Regions from separate parts of the Bacillus sp. SRI_025 genome, predicted to be linked through region 2. Evidence: riboswitches for the same ligand, from Rfam matches in the RefSeq annotation. Region 2 holds a riboswitch; the other holds the start of a gene.
The links. Region 2 has a riboswitch for glycine ahead of gcvT (glycine cleavage system aminomethyltransferase GcvT). Riboswitches for the same ligand answer to the same signal wherever they lie in the genome.
Positions count from the first base shown of each region.

Region 1 (9,602 bases), on a different contig from region 2:
CTTAATAATATATTACATCTATGCAAATAATATCCTTTTTTCATGGAGAATTCAGATATGTTATTAACCCTTATTCACCTGGTCCAATACGATCTATTTTTTCTTTTCTTCAGCCTGCTTTTTAAATGCTTCCGTTTGCTCTTGATATTCCTCTTTCGTGACAGCTTTAAATTCTATTGTACCGCCTGCCATTTTAAAGGGAAATCTAATTGATGTTGCGTCTCGGTCAGTTTCCCCTAAAATAAAACCCTTTTCAATTGCAGGATAAGTACTCAAATCAAACATTATCCCATCTGAAACACCGCCGGCTGTATGTTTCGTTTCTTTATAAGGTGCTCCACCATCTCCTGGGACCGTTCTCATCAGAAAAGAACCTGCCCATTCAGACTGCATATACATTCGTTTTACTTTTAGAAATAGCTGGTATGAACCATCCTCTGCCGTATACAGATAACCATAAGCGCCCGTTACTTTCTTAATGAAGTTTCTTACATAATCATGAAATCTATTTTCAGTGTCCTCCATCAGTTCTTCATATCGGTCATGAATGTCCTTTTGAACAGCACGTAGTTTTGTTTGATCAACTGCTTTGTATGTGATGCTTTGTTTTTCACCTTGTTTTTTCACAGAAAGATCTTTTTCAGCAAGGTGAACTTCATATGTGACCGTCTCTTTCCCTTGCTTTACTTGAAATTCGTAACCGTTTTCAATCGTTTTGCCGGTTAATTTATATTTGTTGATAAATAGATTAGGATCAAAATGCCTTTTTGGGTTTTCCTCCAAAATGGTTTCATTCAGATGACCTGTTACTTTCCCTTTTTTCTCCGTTACTTTGAACCAGTTCACATGATTCTTGGTCTTATATGCAAAGGCGTAAGATTGATTCAATACACTCTTTTTTGTATTTGTTTGATATGCTATCCAGCTGACAGCACCCATGATTAGTACCGCTAGAATTGCCACGATCCAGATTTTCGATCTATTCATACATACCTCCACCGACAGAATTTCATTTTTTCTATCAATATATGAGTGAGTCACCTCCTTTATCGAATTTATTTTTCAACAACCCCTTGTATCTGCCACTTCACATCATTTATTATATATCTAAATGATATATCTTTTAGATAGGTGTGTTGATATGAAAAAATACAATGATACGACGTATGCGATTTTAGGTATTTTAACGACAGATTGTAAGTCAGGATACGAAGTGAAGCAATTAATTGATAGGAGTTTGCATCATTTTTGGAAAATCAGTTATGGACAAATTTATCCAGCTTTAAAGTTAATAGTCGAGGAAGGCCTTGCGGAGGTTTCACCTGCTGCTAGCTCTGGTCGCTCAGACAAGCGGGAATATCATTTGACTGAAAAAGGACTGGACACGTTAAGAGAATGGCTGGCGCAGCCGCTCGATCAGTTACCAACAGAGCGTAATGAGGTGTTATTAAAGTTATTCTTCGGTCAATATCTTTCGTTTGAGAAAAAACTAGCGCTTTTACAGGATTATGAGAGGCAGCTCCGTATTCGTTATGAGACATATGTTGCGATTGAACAAAACATTCAAGAGCTTTACCCAGATGAAGCGGATGCAAAGTATTGGCTGTTTACTTTAGATTATGGGAAAAGAGTGGCTCAAGCTGGAATTGATTGGTGCGTGGAGACATTCCATTCGATGAAGAAGGAAGGGTAAATGAATGAAAAAAGACATACGTGCTGGCAGATTTACAACGGACAATTCTGATTCGATTGTGGTGTTCATTATCGGAATGAGGATCAACAAACGCTGGGCCATTCATCAATGGATGCCTGTGTTCATGTCGATGCCTGGCATGATCAAGGAGCTGTATACCCATCAAGAGGAGCTAGGGTTTCTTGGGACAGAAAATTACTTTGGATTACGCACGACAGCGATGATTCAATATTGGAAATCAACAGATGACCTCCTTGCCTATGCCAAGATGGAGAAGCATTTGGCTGCTTGGAAAAGATTTAACCAAATGGCACGAAATAATGATGCGGTGGGCATCTATCATGAAACATACCAAATTCAAGCCGGCTCGTATGAATCCATCTACGTGAACATGCCTTCCTACGGACTGAGCCAAGCGAGAGCGCCTATTCCAATTGATAAAGGAAAACAAACAGCGAAGGAACGGCTGAATACAACAAATTCCTAGAGAGCGATTCTCTAGGAATTTCTTTTTGCAACAGATACAAAATGCTTTAATATGCGGGCTGTTAATCCCCATATGGTGTAGTTTTCATAATCATAAAACCATTCCTCAATCGACCGGCTCCCCCAGCTGTATTTTTCACCATTCATGATTTTTTCATAAGGGAAGTCCTCTCCTGGTGTTGGCTGAACGGATACATGATGTAGGTACGGCTCATATTGGCTGAGCCATGATAGAGGCACGGTAAAGGTCTCTTCTACTTCTTCTTGATTATAGGAGTGTTTCACTTTTTGCTCATCAATGATACCGACATATGGGTATACGACGAAGGATGGAGAAGCGATATAAGGACTGAGCTGTCCAAGGATATCGACCGATTCTGGCGGAATGCCCAGCTCTTCATGTGTTTCTCGCAGTGCAGCCTCCTGTGCTGTTTCGCTGCCGTCGAGCTTGCCCCCAGGAAAACTAATATCACCCGGCTGTTTTCTCATGGTGAGCGATCGTACCTCAAATAATATATGCCATTCTCCATTTACTTGTACTAAAGGGATCAGGACTGCTGCTTTGAACGCTGTCTCTTCTCCAATGAACAACGGTTGTGATTGATGTAAGTCATTTTTTAATTGATCAATGAACACGGCCATCACCTGTTTTCTGTTTCTCTTTCCTTTAGCGTATCATGGTTCACCTTTTCAATAAAGATGATCTTTCTGACAATTATTTTTATCAATTTGACAACTTTACTTGTCAAATTGAATATAATGCTTTACAATCAAGGAAAGATTTCAATTAAAACTTGAGGTGACAGAATGAAAAATCGGTTAAAAGAGCTTCGTGCGCGTGATGGTTTAAACCAAACTGAGCTTGCGAAACGTGCAAAGGTCTCTCGTCAAACCATCAGCTTAATGGAACGTGATGAATTAATGCCGTCTCTCTTGCTCGCTGTTAAGCTTTCACGAATTTTTCAGGAACCCATTGAACGTATTTTTCTATTCGAGGAGGATGAACTATCATGAAAACTGTATACAAAATGCTCTTAGGTGCTCTCCTTGGCTTTCTCGGTGCTTACTGTCTGCTGGCAGCCGAATTTGAGATGACACTTATTGATATTGCATTTGAAGCGACTCTTGTTATCAGTGGAGTGACAATTTTATTGATTATTTATTGTTTTTCAGGGATTTCACGTATGAAAAAAAGAGTGTCTCTTTCGGTCTCTGGAGATGAGGAAGATGAACTGGAGGCAAAGCAATATCGGACCTTTACTGATTCGACATTAGCCAATACGGTGAGTACGATTTTGTCCATTATTGCCATCGGTATAACCATCGTCACCGAGCAGCCCCTCTGGTTGATTCTGGTCAATGCTGCTTTATTTATCGTCACCATTATCAGTTCTTATGTAGCGATATCCGTTCTTACACTTGTCTATCCTAATCGCAATCTGCCAAGTCCGTCCGACAAAGATTATAGTAAAAAGCTGCTCGCCATTTCAGACGAAGGGGAAAAGCATGTCATGCTTGGCGGACTGTTTCACACGTATCAAATGATGAATATTCTATTGACTAGTGCCATGTTTATTTTGATTGTGTATTCCCTTGGAGCCAATCACTCTCAACTGTTCTCGATCATGGTGATTGGAATTGTTTTGATCATTTTGAATGCAAATTATGTGTTGAAGATTAGAAATCGTTAAATGATAAAAAGCACAGCTCTGTCAAAAGGCTGTGCTTTTTCCGTCCGTTACGATGCACGGCGTTTCTTTCGTGTATAAATCAAAAATAAGAAACCAAACCATACCGGTGTCAATAGCAACGCAGGACGTGTTGCATCTGCGAAGAGCATGATCACGAGAATGGCTGCAAAGAGCGCAAGAACGCAAATATTCACAAAAGGTGTGAACGGTGCTTTAAAGGTAGATGCTGCATGCAGTTCAGGCCGTGTTTTTTTATATTTCAAATGACAAATTAAAATAATACTCCATACCCAAATGAAACAAATGGCACTGATCGTGGTAACAATCCCAAAGGCTTGTTCGGGAATCAGCTTGCTTAAAAGTGCACCGACCGATACTACAATCGTTGAAACAAATAGCGCATTACTCGGGACAGCGTGCTTGTTCAAACGTCCAAAGGAAGCTGGCCCCTGCTTTTGATGACTGAGATTATACAGAATACGGCTTGTCGAGAACATGCCGCTATTACAAGCTGATGCCGCAGACGTCAACACAACAAAATTGATAAGCCCCGCTGCTACTGGTATCCCAATGAGCCCAAAGGTTTTCACAAAAGGACTTTCTGATGCACTGAGCTCAGACCATGGGTTGATACATAGTAAAACAAAGATCGCACCCACATAGAAAAATAGAATTCTTAATGGAATCTTATTAATCGCAGAGGGAATGTTTTTTTGCGGATTAGCTGTTTCTGCTGCGGATACGCCAACCAGTTCAACTCCCACATACGCAAAAATCACCATCTGGAATGACAGCAAGAAGCCTGTGACACCATTCGGGAATAACCCGCCATGAGACCATAAATTCGTTACTGTCACCGGTCCGGCATCGGTTTGAAAACCAATGATTAAAAGAACAATTCCAACACCGATCAGTAATAGAATCGTAATCACTTTAATGAGTGCAAACCAAAATTCCATTTCTCCGAAAAGCTTCACCGTTAATAGATTCAATCCTAGTAAAATCAACAAACAAATGATAGCAGGAATCCATTGCGGGATATCAAACCAATACTGCACATACACTCCGACCGCAATGACATCCGCCATCGCTGTCATAATCCAGCAAAACCAATATGTCCACCCTGTCACAAAAGATGCCCACGGGCCGAGATAGTCCTCTGCAATATCGGTTAATGACTGATAGCCCGCCTTCGATAAAAGCAATTCTCCAAGTGCCCTCATGACAAAAAAGATGGCCATTCCGACAATTAAATAAGCAAAAATGATTGATGGACCTGCCAATTGAATGGCTTTTCCAGAGCCTAAAAACAGCCCTGTTCCAATGGTTCCGCCAATGGCAATCAATTGCACATGACGGTTTGATAAATCTCGTTTTAATTCTTGTTGTGCCAATGCTAACACCCTCCTACGACACGATCTTATACTGAAATAATGAACTCTTTAAAAAGTCCATAAAAAAAGAGATTGGATGCGCTCCAATCTCACGGTCATAAAAGAATAGCAAAATAGAGAAAAGTAATACACGGCATCATCCATGCATCACAAATACAATATTTCGTACTCTTCTGTCCTTTTGCCTGAGATTGTGAACCCTTCGGCGCCGCACATACATGCGGTCTCTCCAGAAGCTGCTCCTGCTATAGTGTGACCCACAGCAATCATAGCCTTCGTTATTTAATTAAAATGTTGCTATTTCTGAATAATTTTATATTTTACGCCTCAATCAGAAAGCTGTCAATGGTAATCTTTTATGATTTACGGTGATACCCATATGTCTTCACTTCATCAATCCCCCCTAATTCATGTATAATAAACCAAAAGATGTTCGGCTCGTCTGATGGAGAAATCCCTCTTGATCATGAACAAAGTTAGGCAATCCATTGAAGTTGGTGAAGATAAATGAAAAAAATGAACAAACAGCGTGTCACATTACAGGAAGTCGCCAAGCATGCCGGTGTCTCGACTTCAACGGCATCACTCGTTGTTCGAAATAATCCTAGAATTTCTGAAGCCACTCGAAACAAAGTGCTTCAATCCATGGAAGACTTAGGGTACGTATATGACCGCGTAGCTGCCAACATGCGGTCAAAAAGCTCAAATATCGTTGGTGTGATTGTCACAGATATTTCTAACACCTTTATTTCGGAATTTTTAATCGGCGTGCAAACCACGCTTGAATCACTAGGCTATACCGTTTTACTTGGTACAACCTTTGACAGTGTCGACAAACAGGAGCGGCTCATTTCCACCATGGTAGAGCACCGAGTGGGCGGAATTATTTTAAACCCAGCTTCGAAAAGCTCTGCTCGAACCGTCAAACAATTAAATCAAATTCGCACCCCAAAAGTACTTGCAAATCGTGAGTTATCAGATGTGCAATGTGATTATGTCGGTGTTGATTATGAACAAGGCACTTGGATGGCCATTCATCATCTTCTTCAGAAGGGGCATCGACGTATCGCCTTCTTAGGCGGCATCAAGACCTCATCGACTTGGATTGAGCGGATGAAAGGTTTCAAAAGAGCTCATGACGATGAAAACCTGACGATTGATGATTCCCTTATTATTGATATCGTACCTACTCGTGAAGGCGGGAAAGAAGCACTCGCTCAAGTGATGGATCAACCCGAGCCTCCTACCGCTATTTTTTGTTTTAGTGACTTAGTTGCATTTGGAGTCATGCAAGCACTGTCAGCACGGGGCATCCAGCCAGGTGAAGATATTGATGTGGTTGGATTCGATAATGTTCCTGAAGCGGAGATGTACCATCCGCCGCTCACCACTGTTTCTTCATTCCCCCGATCCATCGGGGCAAAAGCAGCGAACCTTTTATATCATAAAATGAACGATCAGGATGAAGAGCTGCAGAGATTGATTTTAAAGCCTCAACTTCATATTAGAGAAACCTCTCCATCATGATGAAAAGAGAATTGTGTGCAGCAATTCTCTTTTTTTATTGAACAAGTCAACTATTTCTTTGTTTCATTTTTCTTTTTTTAAATCACAAAGTCATAAACTTGACACATTTAAAATGCAGGAGTATATTTATTTCGTTGCTTCTTTTAGTATATCGTTATACCTATTTAGTCCTATCGTTATTTCTATCAAAAAACAGTTAAAAGTGATTTTTTATGATTCTGATCAAATCATGAAGTTTCACTTCCTAATCAAGGCTGTTATTATTTTTTACATTTTAGTAGAACGATGTACTTGATTGAAGAACAGATGAATATTCATTATTTTTTCATCAATAAGGGGTGTTGTGATGGGCTTCATATTATTCATTTTGAAGGAAACAATAACAAAGGGTATACAACGAATTTGACCTTAAAGGGGTTTCAAATATAGGAGTGGGAACATGAAAAATCCTTATATTAAATCGTCACTTGGCATGTATTTAAACTACTTCATGCTTGGCATGATCAATATTATTGTAGCTTCCAACATGGACAGCTTATCTGAACGCTACCATGTAGATATTCCGAAAATCAGCTTGCTTGTATCGGCGATCGGAATTGGTAAACTCATTGCTCTCTTTTTCTCAGGTCGGTTAGCCGATAGCTGGGGACGTAAGCCTGTCATTATTACAGGAAATTTTCTTTACTTATTATTCTTAATCGGTATTCCAACGACAACGAGTTATACACTGGCATTTATCTTTGCGATTTCAGCAGGTATTGCCAACTCACTGCTTGATTCAGGAACCTACCCTGCTTTGACAGAGTCATTTCCGAAAAAGGCAAGTTCGGCTTCTGTTTTAGTAAAAGCGTCTGTATCCATTGGGGCGACTGTTCTTCCATTTATCTTGGCGTACCTAGTGGCACATGACATCTTCTGGGGCTGGGCGTTCTTTGGACTAGGGCTTCTTTATTTACTTGTAGGAATTTACTTAATCTTTATGCCATTCCCGAACCATAAGCAAGTTTCTTCACAAGCTGCTCTTCCAGTACAAGACCAGCTGAAGGAAGAACCAAAAATGCTTGGCGAAGGCTTAGCTGTTGTACTTATGGGATTCACGTCGACTGCATTGTTTGTCGTATGGCAGACATGGCTTCCACAGCTCGGGTTAAAATTAATCGGACTTGGTACAGAACAAGCTACACAGCTTCTATCTTATTTTAGTATTGGAGCACTCGTATCTGTTCTCTTGCTTTCGATCGTCTTAGATAAATTCATTTCACCGATTATGGTGGCAATCATTTATCCAATTGGGGCGTTCCTTGCAATGCTTTCACTTTTCCAAATCGAAACGTACAGCATTGTCATTGTCAGCACCTTCTTCTTAGGGCTATTTACAGCAGGAATCTTCCAGCTTGCGATGAGTATCATGATGAAATTGTTCCCGACAAACAAAGCAACGGCTTCATCCTATGTCAACATTGCGGCAAGCTCAGCGTTTATTCTCGTGCCGCTCATTACAAGTGGGCTGGTCAGCACGTACGATATTAAAATGACGTTATTCTTCGATATGATCATTGCGGTTATTAGCGTATTACTAGCGGTCTTTGTTCTTGGACGCATGAAAAAATTATTTAGATAACTAAAGGAGATGTCAATCATGACAAACATACATGAACGAAATATTGATGGAAAAACAAAATTAGTCGGTCTTCTTGCTACACCAATCGGACACAGCCTTTCACCACGTATGCATAACCTTGGCTATACACTAACAGGTATCAACTATGCTTACCTCGCATTTGAAGTAGGGAATGATGAACTAGAAGCAGCCGTAAACGGTATGAAAGCAATGGGTGCAGCTGGATTTAACGTCTCTATGCCGAACAAAATGAAAGTACTAGATTACTTAGACGAACTAGATGATTCTGCAAGATATACACGTGCAAGTAACACTGTAGTAAACAAAGATGGTAAGCTCATCGGCTACAACACAGATGGTCTTGGATATGTGAGAAACTTGATTGAGCATGGCGTTGAATTAGCCGGCAAAAAAGTCACACTTGTTGGCTCTGGCGGCGCGGCAACTCCGATTGCGATTCAGCTTGCACAGTCCGGCATTCGTGAAATTAGTATTTTTGCTCGTAATGACCAATACTTCGTTCAAGCAGAAGAAAATGTAAATTACATCAACAACGAAATGAAATCTTTCGGTGTCAAAGCAAACATTTTCCCACTTGAAGACAAAGACGCGTTCCGTCGTGAAGTAGCAGAAAGTGCGATCCTGGCAAACGGGACAAGCCTTGGCATGAAACCACTAGATCAGCTCAGCATTATCGATGATACACTTGATGTACTTCGTAAAGATTTGATCGTGACAGATGTCGTATACAACCCGCAAAAAACAAAGCTTCTTGCACAAGCACAGGAAGCTGGCGCCAAAACGATTAACGGTCTTGGAATGATGTTATGGCAAGGTGCACTTGCTTACAAACTCTTTACTGGTGAAGATATGCCAGTTGATCAAGTAAAACAAATCCTTTTTGAAAATGACCGTTTCTAAAACAAAAGAAAGACGACTTCCTAAGCGGAGGTCGTCTTTTTTTAATCATGTACCATAACTTGACGGTAGCGATACAGGATATACAGTGCGCCGATAATGGCTGCAACAGCCACCACTGCATCGAACATAAAGATTTGTAAAATGGACGCGTGACTCTGAATTAACCCTGTTACGACCGGGATGACGATAGCCGACACGCCGCCCGCTGTGGAGATAATCCCAGTCATCGTCCCTTTGTTTTTCCAGAAGAATTCAGCCATCACAGTTAA
Region 1 is NZ_JBYEGB010000001.1:822,224-831,825, forward strand. It holds gene AC20OE_RS04185 (hypothetical protein) at 94-987, opposite strand; gene AC20OE_RS04190 (PadR family transcriptional regulator) at 1,142-1,693, shown strand; gene AC20OE_RS04195 (DUF4188 domain-containing protein) at 1,698-2,180, shown strand; gene AC20OE_RS04200 (NUDIX hydrolase) at 2,192-2,815, opposite strand; gene AC20OE_RS04205 (helix-turn-helix transcriptional regulator) at 2,987-3,193, shown strand; gene AC20OE_RS04210 (DUF3169 family protein) at 3,190-3,870, shown strand; gene AC20OE_RS04215 (amino acid permease) at 3,918-5,264, opposite strand; glycine riboswitch at 5,428-5,507, opposite strand; gene AC20OE_RS04220 (LacI family DNA-binding transcriptional regulator) at 5,772-6,791, shown strand; gene AC20OE_RS04225 (MFS transporter) at 7,231-8,412, shown strand; gene AC20OE_RS04230 (shikimate dehydrogenase) at 8,431-9,333, shown strand; gene AC20OE_RS04235 (MFS transporter) at 9,375-9,602, opposite strand, start outside.
Region 1: it holds a riboswitch for glycine, as region 2 does, so the genes downstream of both, AC20OE_RS04215 (amino acid permease) here and gcvT (glycine cleavage system aminomethyltransferase GcvT) in region 2, are expected to answer to the same signal.

Region 2 (9,602 bases):
TGAAGAATTTCTCAGTCAGTTTCAGGTGAGTGTTCTGACGGTTGGAGCCGAAGGTGGAAATGGTTATCCGAAAAACATTATTTTAGACCATGCAAACCTGCTTGACTTGCATCAATTAACGTCAAAACAGGATCAGACCGCATTTGAAAAGCTTCGTCATGCCGTCGATGAGAAGTTTTTACATGAAAGTGGGAAAATTAATGTAGCAACTGTTGATGGAACAGTGGCTCCAGAGTATGACGGCATTCCAAAGAATCCGTTTGATTACGATAAAGTGGAAATGACCATTGAATTTATCAATGACCAGACGAAGGATAAAGCTGGTCACTATATCCAAAATAAATACCAAGGCGATGCGATTCAAATTGATCTTTCCTTCGAAGCGACTCAGTGGAATGGTTTAACGATCAATCCAAAAAAGCATACGGATGAAAAAGGCTACGTGAAAGAAAACGAAAAAGCACACAGCGAAGATAAAAAATAAAGCCAGTCTTTAGGCTGATATCAAGATCTGCATAGCAATTGGAGGAGTATGCGCTAAAACGTGCGCTTTACTCCTCTTCTTGCTTTTTTCTCCAGATTTGATAATCTAAAAATTCACGAAATTGCTTTTTCGAAACCCCTGATGTCATTGCATCTCGAACTAGTTTTTCCCATTCACTATCTAATTGACCATCGTATTCGGTTTCATCTTTTTCGTTTAAAAGTGTATGAACCGAGACGTCCAGAACAGCGGAGACTTTTTCAAGAAATTGAATGGAGGGGTTTGTTTGCAAGTTTCTTTCTATTGAGCTTAAATAAGACTTCGCTACCCCAGCCTTTTCGGCCAGTTCTGATAGTGAGTAGCCTTTTTCATTGCGGTATTGTTTAATACGCTGGCCAATCAATGTCATCACCTTCCTTTCGATATTATAGCACATTCAGAAAGGTTTGATAGAATGACTTCTTACCAGAGGGGGAGACTCAGAGGACTTTTCATTTGATTTGAGGAAATGACGGACTTCTTCAACTGTTAGTCCTGCCTTGCGAGCTTCACGTAATAATTGAACCCATTCACTGTCTAATTTGTTCGTTTTCTTTTCCATACAAATACCCTCCTAAAATACTGAATCATGTATTTCAGGCACTTAACGCATGAAATGGAAAGACATAGGTGGTAAGACCTCATAGTTTGCTTGCGTCATGTTTCCGCCCAATACAAACAGACAAACTTAGCTTTAGACTGATCGAAAATTGTAAGTCACATAAAAGGGGAGGGGACTATGGGTCAACCTCCTCTTTTTTGCTGTAAGTAAAAAAGTCCGCCATTTTCAATCGTAAGACTGATTTTTGGTTCGTATAAAGTTTTGAGTGCTTGCCTTTCTATTTCATATTCTACAGATGTGTCTGAAGTCCCTTCATAAAATTGGTTTAAAAGTTCGGAGTCTTCTTTCCATTTTTGAACGGCTCGCACTGCCCAGTCGTCCGGCTCCTCATGGGCATAACGCTCCATAAGGCTGTAGAGCCGTTTGATTCCGCTTTCTGGCTTAATCATTGTACTCATCGTAAAACAATAATCGGGAATTTGAGACGACAGCTCACGAGCTTCCAGCTTTTCTTGAAATTGTTCAATGACTTCTCCGCGTATAAGATGGAGTCCTAATGATAAAAGCTTATCCTTCTTCCGGTCTGCAAGGTAAGAAATTTTTACATTGAGACCAAGCCATGGCTCAAGTGCGATTTGATTGTTCGTGAGCGGGCTGACTCGTTCATAAAGCCGGATAAAACGGCCCTGTTGTTTGACCGCCTCAAATATTTGAAATAACCGGGGGGAGCCGAAATGGATGAATTCACCACTGACCGTATCACCCGCTTTTTTTTGATCTGTGATGAAAGTCAATTGCCGCGGTTCAGGTACACCGCCAGTTTTTTCAAGCCAGTGCCAATAAAAAGGACGGTTCATAATCAATTTATCCATTTCGATTGTCAGCTGTACGGTCATATGTCCTGCACTTTCTTCTAATATGCTGCATTGATTCGCCTTGAAAAAACGGAGAAGAAAGGTGTGAATGTCATGCTGCTCCATTGATCAACTCTCCTTTATGAGCCCTGCTGTCTCTTTTCTAAAAGTGGTGTTTGTGCTTCAGTTAAATGAGAAGCAAATTGGGTTAATTTCTTTTTCATGTCTCCATCAGATTCATGCTGGAAGAGAATTTGATGCAACTCTGTTTCGACTTCTTCAATATCAATTCTCGTTAAAATATCATCTAAATCGCCTATGACGTTTTCGAACAGCTGAATTTTTTCATATAAAAGCTTTAAAATATGCTCTTCAACTGTTCCGTTTGTTGACATATTGTAAATGTGGACATCTCGTTCTTGGCCAAGGCGGTGGATACGTCCGATTCTCTGTTCTAAACGCATCGGGTTCCACGGGAGGTCGTAGTTAATGATTTGATTACAAAACTGAAGGTTGATCCCTTCGCCGCCAGCTTCTGTAGCAATTAACACTTGCGCCCGTTCTCTAAATAAATCTTTCATCCAATCTTTTTTACCCCGCTTAAAGCCGCCACGAAATGGCACGGAGCTAATGCCATTTTGCTGTAGAAACCATTGTAAATAAATTTGTGTTGCGCGGTATTCGGTGAAAATAATGACTTTTTCATTTAACTGTTGAATGAGTTTGACCACTTCAAGCGCCTTTGAGTTTTGCTCCACTTGATTGATTTTCTCCATGATTTGCGCTATAGCAGAAGAGCCGAGAATATGCTTTTCTTCTTCCTGCATTTTTTTAATCGTCATATAAACTGCCTCACGGCTTGAACAGCATTCTCGTTCCAAGGTCATAATGGAAAACATATGCTTTGTATAAGACGGATTCTCTTTCAGCTTGCAGATTTCATCATACAATGCTTGTTCTGTCGGAGAAAAATCAATGGAAATCGTTTTGACATGTCGTTTTGTCCACTCGATGCCTGTGTCTTGTCTTCGGTTTCGAATCATCACTTTATTGACGAGCTGTTTTAATCGGTCATGGTCTTCAAGCTGCAAGTCCTTTTTGGCAAAGATATCTTTAAATTGATGTTCATTTCCTAGGTGGCCCGGCTTCAGAAGGGAAACGAGATTAAATATTTCTCCGATCCGGTTTTGAATAGGTGTCGCTGTCAGCAGCAGACAGAACTTCTTATTCAGGTTTCTCACAAATTCATAGTTTTTCGTTTTATTGTTTTTCAGTTTGTGTGCTTCATCGATAATGACCATATCGTAGGCAATCGATAAAATCGTGTCTCGATGCGGCTGTCTTTTGGCTGTGTCAATGGAAGAAACGACAACGTCGCACTGCTCCCACACATAGCTCTTTTTTTGTTCAACAGCATCAATATAAAATTTCGTCCGCAGCTCCTGTACCCACTGAGATACAAGGGAGGCGGGGACAAGAATAAGAATTTTTTTGGCAAGTCCACGAATCATGTATTCTTTGATAATGAGTCCTGCTTCTACGGTTTTACCCAGTCCCACTTCATCTGCTAGAATGGCTTTCCCATTCATTTCTTCTACGACTCTTCTGGCTACTTCGAGCTGGTGCTGTAAAGGTGTGAATGCAGGCAGGTGCGCAGGAGCTTGCAGCCCCTCGAATGAATCAATGGCTGTGACTTTTTGAACCTGCGTCGCTAATCGATACATATCCCAGTTCGCCCAGGGGCCGTCTGATGAAAGCCGCTGCTGAAATTCATTTGCCCATTCCTGATCAAAAATCGTTTGAATATTCAATGTGGTCGCCTGCCTTTCTAGTAGGATCTGATAAATTGTTCTGTTTTTAAACGCTTCATTTTTTAAGAGGTCTCTAAAAGACTAGATATATGAATAAAAGCGAACGATATCGAAAGGTTATTTTAAAAATGTTAATGATTTTTCTGTTGCTCTCCATCCATTTCTAATGGTAGGATGTTGATAAGTGATCTAGAAAATAAGTCACCCATTTTGATAGTATGTCCAATAAATGTGAAAAATATGAGCGGATGATGGTATGGGGAGAGACTTGGCGGTTATTTTGCACTGGCAGGCGCCGAAGGAGCAAGCTGAATGATTCAGTGAATCTCTCAGGCAAAAGTACTCTTACCGGACGCAACTCTGGAGAGTGTTTGCTGATCGTTTTAGCAAACCACCAAAGGGGAAAACGCACAATGATGTTGTGCTGTAAACTTTCAGGTGCAAGGACAGAGACTTCTTTTTGATAAAAGGGAGCGCTCTGTCCTTTTTTGCTGTGATTTTTTTCTGAAAATTCAGCTTGCATTTGCACTAAAAAAAGGGGGAAACGATTGATGTTGAAACGAACACCGCTTTTTCATGCGTATGAAACGTTTGGCGCAAAAACCATTGACTTCGGGGGCTGGGAATTACCTGTCCAATTTTCTTCCATTAAAGAAGAACATGAAGCTGTTCGAACAAAAGCAGGGCTTTTTGATGTGTCTCACATGGGTGAGGTGGACGTCAAAGGTCAAGATGCCCTTCCTTTTTTACAAAGGTTATTAACCAATGATGTGTCTAAGCTGACAGACGGTAAGGCACTATATACAGCCATGTGTTATGAAGATGGCGGAACGGTAGATGACCTGCTCGTCTACCAAAAAGAAAAGAACCACTATTTACTTGTCATCAACGCATCAAATATCGATAAAGACGTGGATTGGCTTTTGAAGCACCAAGAGAAGGATGACGTATTGATCAAAAATATATCTGATCAAACCGCCTTGCTAGCGCTTCAAGGACCTCTTGCTGCTGACATCATCAAAGAGGTGGCGGATGAAGAGGTGACATCGCTTAAACCTTTTACGTTTTTATCAAAAGCTGAGGTCGCAAATAAAGAAGTGCTCGTTTCTAGAACAGGTTACACAGGGGAAGATGGCTTTGAAATCTACTGCCAGTCAGAAGATGCGGTCCACCTTTGGTCCGCTTTATTAGAAGCGGGGCAGCCAAAAGGATTAATACCGTGCGGACTCGGTGCACGTGATACCTTGAGATTTGAAGCAAGGCTTCCGCTTTATGGCCAGGAGCTGACAAAGGATATTTCTCCATTAGAAGGCGGAATTGGTTTTGCTGTCAAAACGGATAAAGAAGCTGATTTTATCGGAAAAGCAGCACTTAAAAAACAAAAAGAAGAGGGACTGAAGCGAAAGCTTGTCGGCATTGAAATGATTGAAAAAGGGATTCCGCGTACAGATTATCCAGTCTTTTCAGGAGAAAAGCAGGTTGGGTTTGTCACAACGGGCACTCAATCCCCAACATTAAAGAAAAATGTCGGGCTTGCTTTGATCGAAACCTCAGAAGCGGAGCTTGGGGCAGAGGTGGAAGTACAGGTTCGCAAAAAGCGTCTAAAAGCCAAAATCGTCACAACACCATTTTATAAAAGAACCAAATAACGAGGGGGAATAGAGGATGAAGCACAGATATTTGCCGCAAACAGAGCAAGATCAGAAAGAAATGCTGGATGTCATCGGCGTTCAGTCGATTGATGAGCTTTTTTCAGATATCCCAGAGAAGGTGAGATTCAAAGGAGCATACAACATCAAAGAAGCCGCATCTGAAACAGCGCTTGTCAGGGAATTATCCCGGCTAGCTGCAAAGAATAAGGATACAGTTTCCTATGCATCGTTTCTTGGTGCTGGTGTATATGATCATTACCAGCCTGTCATTGTCGATCATGTTATCTCACGCTCTGAATTTTATACAGCGTATACACCTTATCAGCCGGAGATTTCACAAGGTGAATTGCAAGCGATCTTTGAATTTCAAACAATGATTGCTGAGCTGACTGGTATGGATCTAGCCAATTCCTCAATGTATGATGGCGGGACGGCACTAGCAGAAGCGGCAATGCTTGCTGCGGGACACACAAAGAAGAAAAAAGTGGTGGTTTCTGAAACGGTTCACCCTGAATCAAGAGCGGTGCTGAAAACATACGCCAAAGGACAAAACATTGAAGTTGTTGAAGTGCCTGCGAAAAAAGGGCAGACAGATTTAGCTGCACTGGAAAAGGCCGTCTGCGATGATACAGCAGCAGTTCTCGTGCAATATCCAAACTTTTTTGGTGTCGTCGAGCCGTTAAAAGACATTGAACCCATTGCACATAAAGGAAAAAGCCTGTTCATTGTCTCTAGCAATCCCCTCGCACTCGGGCTATTGACGCCGCCTGGTAAACTTGGGGCAGACATTGTCGTTGGTGATGCGCAGCCGTTCGGTATCCCGGCGGCATTTGGCGGACCTCACTGCGGATATTTTGCTGTGACGAAAAAGTTGATGAGAAAAGTGCCAGGTCGTTTAGTCGGGCAGACAGAAGATGAAAATGGTGTTCGTGGATTTGTCCTGACTCTTCAAGCGCGTGAGCAGCACATTCGAAGAGATAAAGCGACGTCAAATATTTGCTCGAACCAAGCATTAAATGCGCTAGCTGCTTCTGTTGCCATGACGGCACTAGGGAAAACAGGCATAAAAGACATCGCCTATCAAAACGTGCAAAAAGCCCATTATGCCAAGACGCAGGCAGAAAAATATGGACTGCAGGCGGATGTAGAAGGGGCTCATTTTAATGAATTTGTGATCAAGTTACAGGAGCCTGTGAAAGAAGCCAATAAACGATTGCTTGAAAAAGGAATCATCGGCGGCTACGACTTAGGGCTAGACTACCCAGAGCTTGAGCAGCACATGCTTGTAGCCGTGACAGAGCTGAGAACAAAAGAAGAAATTGATACGTTTATCAAGGAATTGGGGGATCGCCATGAATAAACAAGATCAGCCGCTTATTTTTGAATTATCTAAAGAAGGAAGAATTGGGTACAGCCTGCCTGATTTAGATGTACCTGAACAGGAGATCCCGTCTTTATTTGATAAGACGTACATCCGTGATGAGGATGCTGAGCTCCCTGAAGTATCTGAGCTTGATATTATGCGTCATTATACAGCATTATCAAGACGCAATCATGGGGTCGATTCTGGATTTTATCCTCTTGGCTCTTGTACGATGAAATATAATCCAAAGATTAATGAAAAGGTTGCACGCCTTGCAGGTTTCTCGCAGGTCCATCCACTACAGGAGGCAGACACTGTACAAGGTGCATTGGAATTACTATACGATCTAGGTGAACATCTTGAAGAAATTACGGGGATGGACGCTGTGACATTACAGCCTGCGGCAGGAGCACATGGCGAGTGGACGGGACTCATGATGATCCGTGCGTACCATGAAGCAAGAGGAGATCATCAGCGTACAAAAGTCATTGTGCCTGATTCTGCTCATGGAACGAACCCGGCATCTGCGACAGTCGCTGGATTTGAAACCATTACTGTCGCATCTGATGAAAACGGGCTTGTTGATTTAGAAGATTTACGCCGCGTTGTTAATGAAGAAACAGCTGCTTTAATGCTTACAAACCCGAATACACTTGGCCTCTTTGAAGAAAACATTTTAGAAATGGCTGAAATCGTTCATGGAGCTGGCGGTAAACTTTATTATGACGGAGCCAACTTGAATGCGGTTTTAAGTAGAGCAAGACCAGGAGATATGGGATTTGATGTTGTCCACTTAAATCTTCATAAAACCTTTACAGGCCCACACGGAGGCGGAGGTCCTGGTTCAGGTCCAGTTGGCGTTAAAAAAGATTTAATTCCGTATTTGCCAAAGCCGGTGCTTGTAAAGAAGGAAGGTCGTTTTTACTTTGAATATGACCGTCCGGAATCAATCGGGCGCGTGAAGCCATTCTATGGCAACTTTGGCATTAACGTCAGAGCCTATGCGTACATCCGCTCTATGGGGCCAGACGGCTTAAAGGCTGTAACCGATAATGCCGTGTTAAATGCGAACTATATGATGCGCCGCTTAAGTGCTCATTATGATTTGCCGTTTGATCGTCACTGTAAGCATGAATTTGTCCTTTCAGGTAAACGTCAGAAAAAATTAGGTGTGCGGACACTGGATATTGCCAAACGATTACTTGATTTCGGCTACCATCCGCCAACGATCTACTTCCCGCTCAATGTAGAGGAATGTATCATGATTGAACCGACCGAAACAGAATCAAAAGAAACACTTGATGCATTCATCGAAGCAATGATTCAAATTGCGAAAGAAGCAGAAGAGAATCCTGAAGTGGTGCAGGAAGCGCCGCATACAACCGTCGTGAAACGTATGGACGAAACAAAGGCCGCTCGGAATCCCGTTCTCGTTTTTGAAAGAAAATAAAGAAAAAAGACTCAGGGGGAATCATGCTCCCAGAGTCTTTTTTGTTAGTTCTTCGTTTTAATGCGGCCGCCCCATTTTTTAAAGCCGCCTTTTAAATTATAAATCTCACGGCAGCCATTTTTACGTAAAGTTTGGGCTGCTTTTCCGCTTCTAAAGTTATTTTGGCAATAGAGGTAAACAGGCTTGTCAGGACGTATTTCATTTTTGCGCTGCTTTAGTTGGGAAAGAGGGATATTTCTTGCCCCTAAAATATGTCCGCCTTCAAACTCATTTGGCTCTCTCACATCAATGAGCTGGGCTTTGCGGTAACCTTTAATAAATTCTGCTTCCGTCAGCGTTTTCATAATGCGCTGCTGATAAATGTAGCTGCCGATGGAATAAAGAACAAAAAGTCCACAAAGTGAGAGGACGATATAGTTGAACATTGACAATACAACTCGACTCCTTCTTGAGCATCAGCACAGTAGCCTGTCTGATGGTACGTTTTAGACAAATACTATTATAGTAAAGCATAAGAAACTTGTCATCATAAATGGTAAGAATTATTTTCAATTCCGTTCCTATTTGATAGACTGATGAAGAGAGAAAACCGGTGGTCACCACCATCATCTAACATTGACTACGTAAAAGAGAAGGGATTTTATATGCAAAAAGAGAAATGGTGTTTCATTGATTCAGGAAACCAAGACCCTGCCTTTAACATGGCAATGGACGAAGCCTTGCTTTATTGGCATAGTGAGAAGCTCATTCCGCCTGTTATCCGCTTTTATGGATGGGATCCGGCGACATTATCTGTTGGGTATTTTCAGAACGTTGAAAAAGAAATCAACCTAGAAGCTGTCAAGCGCTATGGTCTTGGATTTGTCCGCAGACCAACCGGAGGACGAGGAGTACTACATGACCAGGAGCTGACCTACAGCGTGATTGTGTCAGAGGAACATCCAGAAATGCCAGCAACGGTGACAGAGGCGTACCGCGTCATTTCAGAAGGCATTTTAGAAGGATTTAAAGAGCTGGGACTCGATGCGTATTTTGCCATTCCTCGTACAGATAAAGAAAAGGAAAGCTTAAAGAATCCAAGATCTTCTGTATGCTTTGATGCCCCTTCTTGGTACGAGCTTGTTGTAGAAGGCAGAAAGGTAGCGGGCAGTGCTCAGACGAGACAAAAAGGTGTCATCCTCCAGCATGGATCTATTTTAATTGACCTTGATGAGGATAAATTATTCGATTTGTTCCTTTATCCTAACGACCGGGTAAGAGAGCGGATGCAGCGAAGCTTTAAAAACAAAGCGGTTGCCATCAATGAAATCTCAGACCGAACTTGTACGATAGACGATGCGCGTGTTGCGTTTAAAAGAGGATTTGAAAAAGGATTAAATATTGAGCT
Region 2 is NZ_JBYEGB010000002.1:532,919-542,520, forward strand. It holds gene tasA (biofilm matrix protein TasA) at 1-484, shown strand, start outside; gene sinR (transcriptional regulator SinR) at 552-887, opposite strand; gene AC20OE_RS07700 (anti-repressor SinI family protein) at 921-1,085, opposite strand; gene AC20OE_RS07705 (YqhG family protein) at 1,268-2,065, opposite strand; gene AC20OE_RS07710 (DEAD/DEAH box helicase) at 2,080-3,750, opposite strand; glycine riboswitch at 3,999-4,105, shown strand; glycine riboswitch at 4,109-4,202, shown strand; gene gcvT (glycine cleavage system aminomethyltransferase GcvT) at 4,302-5,399, shown strand; gene gcvPA (aminomethyl-transferring glycine dehydrogenase subunit GcvPA) at 5,416-6,762, shown strand; gene gcvPB (aminomethyl-transferring glycine dehydrogenase subunit GcvPB) at 6,755-8,215, shown strand; gene AC20OE_RS07730 (rhodanese-like domain-containing protein) at 8,260-8,640, opposite strand; gene AC20OE_RS07735 (lipoate--protein ligase family protein) at 8,860-9,602, shown strand, end outside.